DNA from 2 places in the Cetobacterium sp. NK01 genome. Region 1 is predicted to be linked to the other one. Evidence: riboswitches for the same ligand, from Rfam matches in the RefSeq annotation. Region 1 holds a riboswitch; the other holds the start of a gene.
The links. A riboswitch is a leader RNA that binds a small molecule or an ion and turns the genes downstream of it on or off. The one in region 1 is predicted to bind thiamine pyrophosphate.

Region 1 (2,411 bases):
TAGATGCTATATCAGAAATAGTTAAATTATTAAAAAAATTATTATAATCAAAAGATTCGTAACATTTTAAAATATCTTTCATATTTCTTCACTAATCCCTTAAAAATCCAGTTAATGGTGATGAAGCAATAGCATTATTGCTTATTTTTCCACATTTGGCTAAATATGCTTCTCGACCAGCTTGAACAGCTTTATTAAAAGCTATAGCCATTTTAACAGGATCACCACTAGTAGCAATAGCAGTATCAACAAGAACAGCACTGCATCCCATTTCCATGGCTTCACAAGCATGAGATGGTTTACCAATTCCAGCATCAACAATGATAGGTAACTTACAATTTTCAACAAGAATTCCAATCATAGGTTTTGTTAAAAGACCTCTGTTTGAACCTATTGGTGCTCCAAGAGGCATTATAGCTGCAGCTCCAGCAAGCTCTAATTTTTTAGCTACAACTAAATCTGGATTAATATATGGCATAACAATAAATCCCTCTTTAGACAACACCTCTGTAGCTTTAATAGTTTCTTCGTTATCAGGCATTAAATACTTCATATCACTAATAATTTCAATTTTAATAAAATTTCCACATCCAGCAGCTTTTGCAATTCTAGCTATTTTAATAGCTTCATCAGCAGTTCTAGCTCCACTTGTATTTGGAAGAAGCTTTATATTTTGAGGAATATATTTTAATATATTTTCACTTTTTCCAGTTAAATCAACTCTTCTTAAAGCAACTGTTATCATTTCACTACCACATTTCTCTAACATTTCATTAATTAAAGAATAGTTTGAAAATTTACCACTTCCAGTTATAAGACGGTTACTGAATTCTACCCCACCAATAAACAATTTATCCATATTTAACCTCCACACACAAAATTTAAAACTTCAATAGAACATCCCTCTTCAATAGATATATCTAACTCTTCTTTCTTTAAAATGTTATCATTAAGCAAAATAATAACTCCCTTAGTATCTAAATTTAAAGAATGTAAAAACTCTTTAATTGTACTTTTGGAATTAAGTTTTTGTAACTCTCCATTAAATTTAAAATTCAAATTAAACGACCTCCCTATAAATTTTAAGGTGGCTATTTTATAAAAAAAAGCCATACCCGTAAGAGTATAGCTTTCTTAAAAAGTTAATTGAATAACTAAATAAAATAGCTTCCCTACGTTGGTTTTAACCAAATCAGGTTCGAAGGGTTAACTTTTTCATAAAAGTCTCTCAGCCTAAAAGGCACCCCTAGCAAGGTTATTGTACATCAAATTAAAAAAAAATCAAATAAAATTTTCTTTTTTCTTTAAAAGTGATATAATATTTCAAGAAAAATTACGAAAGGAAAAAAACAATGAAGCATGAATTATTAAAATATTTAAAGTTGATGATAGGGTTGTTACTATGTGCACTAGGTGTGGTAACTATTTTAAATTCAAATTTAGGATTATCACCATGGGATGTTTTAAATCAAGGATTAAACAAAACAATAGGAATAACTTTAGGAGAGGCTAATTTATTAGTTGGAGCATTTGTTGTTTTATTTAGTATTTTTTTAAAGCAACCAATTGGAAGCGGAACTATAATAAATTTTTTGTTAGTTGGAGTCTTCATAGATATGTATATTTATTTAGATATAATTCCTAAAGGAGATTTACTATTAAAAAAAATAATAATCTTGATAGTGGGAATATTAATATTTAGCTATGGTTGTTATGTTTATATATCCACAGGGTTGGGATGTGGACCAAGAGATGGTTTAATGGTTATTTTAACAAAAAAATCAAAATATCCATTATGGAAAATTAAGACATGTATTGAGATAGTTGTTCTAAGTTTTGGATATATTTTAGGAGGAACAATAGGTATTGGAACAGTTATATCTTCATTATGTGTTGGACCATTAATTCAATATTTTTTTAAGATAAATAGTCAGGATATAAAAAAATTAGAGCATCGAAGTATAATATCAGAATTTAAAATTTTAAAAAGAAAAGTATTAAAATAAAAAAAAGGAAGATTAATTTCTTCCTTTTTTGTTTAACCAAAATAATATATCTTTATATACATCATGTTTATTTAATTCATTTAAAATTTCATGCCTACAGTTTTTGTAAAGTTTTAATGAAATGTTTTTAAAACCTAAGTTAAAATAAAAATGATAAAGAGATTTTACACCAACTCCATAAAGACCAATAGGATCAGATTCTCCAGAGATAATTAAAATAGGAGTATTTCTATTCACGAAATTAAAGCTATTTTCTTCATAAAGTTTAGATAAAAAATCTAAAAAATTATAATAAAATTTAGGAGTATAACTAAACCCACAATGAGGATCTTTTAAAAAATTTTCTACGACTTTAGGATCTCTACTTAACCAAGATGAACTATTCTTATTTTTGTCATTAATTTT
Region 2 (2,411 bases), on a different contig from region 1:
AAAAAAGAGAGATTAGAGAAAAATTAATTTTTTTCATAAAAGTTATCTCCTTTAATAATAGAAAGAATCTCTTTTCTCAGATGTATTTTTTTTTCAAGAGTTATATTTTCAGGAACTAAAAACTCTTTAAATTTAGAAAGAGGTTTTTTTGAACAAACAAAAATTCTATGAGATAGAAAGATTGCTTCATCAATATCATGAGTGATAAAAATCATACTTTTTTTAAGTGTTGATATTAGATTTAAAAGCCAATTTTGTAAATCCTCTCTAGTTATAGCATCTAAAGCTGAAAAAGGTTCGTCTAAGAGAAGCAAGTCTCCACCACTCATTAATGTACGAATAAGCGAGATACGCTGTTTCATTCCTCCAGAAAGCTCTTTAGGATAACTATCTGAATATTCTAATAAATCAAAACGTTTTAGGAGAGAGATGGCTTTTCCTTTTTCTATCTTTTTATTTCCTTTTTTTATTTCAATTGGTAAAAGTATATTTTCTAAAATAGTTCTCCATGGCAAAAGAGTATTTGATTGTGGCATATAAGATATACTTTTTAACTGAACAGTGCCATTAAAATTTTTTTCAATTCCTGCTAATATTTTTATGAGTGTTGATTTTCCACACCCACTTCCACCTACTATACTAATTAGTTCATTATGTTTTATATTAAATGAAAGATTGTCTAAAATAAAGTTATGATTATCGTATTTAAAAGTTAAATTTTTTACTTCAAGCATATTCATGTTAAAAAGACTCCTTATAAGACATATCCCAAAATTTATACTCGTAAATACTACAATTAATAAAAATTGTTTTTAAATGTTCTTTTTCTTCTGCTGAAATATTTTGGCAATATTTTTCAACTAGCTCAATATTCCAATTAGTTAACTCTTTGTATCTAGAAGAAGAGTAACATTCAATCCATTCACCATAGAATTCATCGCTAGAACCATAGAGTTCTTTTAACTTCAAACCAATCATTTCATAACTCCACATACAAGAAAGAGCAGCAACAGCCACTTCTTTTATATCACCACAGTGAGCTACCGAGAGCATGTAACTAGTATATGAAGTATTATCAAGAGTTGGTTTTTCTGATGCAATATCTAGTTCAGTAATTCCTAATTTTTTCATATAAACTCTGTGTATTCCCATTTCAGAATTTAGAATTCCATCTGTAAGTGCAGCAAATTTTTTCATATCACTTTCATTTTTACTTTTTATAACACCTAATGCAAAAAGTTTTGCATAATCAAGAAGGTAGATATAATCTTGGATAATATAGAATTTAAATTTATCTTTTTCTAGAGAACCCTCACCGATTCCTCTTACAAATGGATGGGTGTAGTAGCTATTCCAAATTTCTTTTGCACTTTTGTATAACTCTTTTGAAAACATAAAAAACCTCCTGTAAAAATTTATATAAATAAAAAAAGCTATCTTCCAAAAAATAGGAAAATAGCTTTATATACACAATTATAAAATAAAAGTGATAATTAACTACTTCCCTACGCTAGTATTAACTAGATCAGGTTCTAAGGGTAAGTCTCAGCCAAAGGGCACCCCTAGTAGTTTAAAATATTATTTAATTATTAGAATGGAAACTCATCTTCATCAAAAGATGATCCACCAAAGTCATCATTAGAAGATTGCTCAGCAACTTTAGGTGCTGAATAAGATGGCGTTGGAGCAAAATCAGATGGTGCAGATGCTTCTCCTCTTCCTTCAACAAATTCCATGCTTTCAACAAGTACGTCATAACTTGTTCTTTTTTCTCCGTTTACCTCATATCTATTCATTTGAAGTCTACCATTAACAGCAACTTTTCTACCTTTTCTTAAGTATTCACCGATAAGTTCAGCTGTTTTTCCAAAAGCAACACAGTTAATAAAGTCAGCTTCTCCTTTAGAAAAAGGTCTGTCAACTGCTAAACTAAATCTTGAGTATGCTTTTCCGCTTTGACCAAATTTAAGTTCAGGATCTCTAGTTAAACGTCCAATTAATACGACTAGATTCATAAATACCTCCTATATTTTAGTTTATACACAGAGATTATAACAGAAAAATAAAAAAAATAATATTTATTTATAAAATAATTTTTTTAACTAAGGTATTGAATATGGTATAATATTATGAAAAATGTAAATTGTAGAAAGGGGAAAAAAATGAAAAAAGCAGTTTTATTAGATGTGAGTGCAATAATGTATAGAGCTTTTTATGGAAATTTAAATTTTAGAACTAAAAATGAACCAACAGGAGCGGTATATGGATTTGTTAATACTCTTATGAGTATTATAAATCAATTAAATCCTGATTATATAGGAGCTGCTTTTGATGTAAAAAGAGCCACTTTAAAAAGAAGTGAAATATATAAAGAATATAAAGCTCAAAGAGATGCAGCGCCAGAGGATTTA

Region 2: linked by a shared signal. The riboswitch ahead of tenA (thiaminase II) and the one ahead of thiS (sulfur carrier protein ThiS) in region 1 are both predicted to bind thiamine pyrophosphate.

The regions. Positions count from the first base shown of each region.
Region 1 is NZ_JANIBO010000002.1:343,905-346,315, reverse strand. It holds gene thiH (2-iminoacetate synthase ThiH) at 1-82, opposite strand, end outside; gene NON08_RS10850 (thiazole synthase) at 92-859, opposite strand; gene thiS (sulfur carrier protein ThiS) at 862-1,059, opposite strand; TPP riboswitch at 1,153-1,258, opposite strand; gene NON08_RS10840 (YczE/YyaS/YitT family protein) at 1,353-2,006, shown strand; gene NON08_RS10835 (alpha/beta fold hydrolase) at 2,019-2,411, opposite strand, start outside.
Region 2 is NZ_JANIBO010000001.1:361,785-364,195, reverse strand. It holds gene NON08_RS01810 (ABC transporter permease) at 1-37, opposite strand, end outside; gene NON08_RS01805 (ATP-binding cassette domain-containing protein) at 24-740, opposite strand; gene tenA (thiaminase II) at 742-1,395, opposite strand; TPP riboswitch at 1,486-1,574, opposite strand; gene NON08_RS01795 (single-stranded DNA-binding protein) at 1,590-2,015, opposite strand; gene polA (DNA polymerase I) at 2,163-2,411, shown strand, end outside.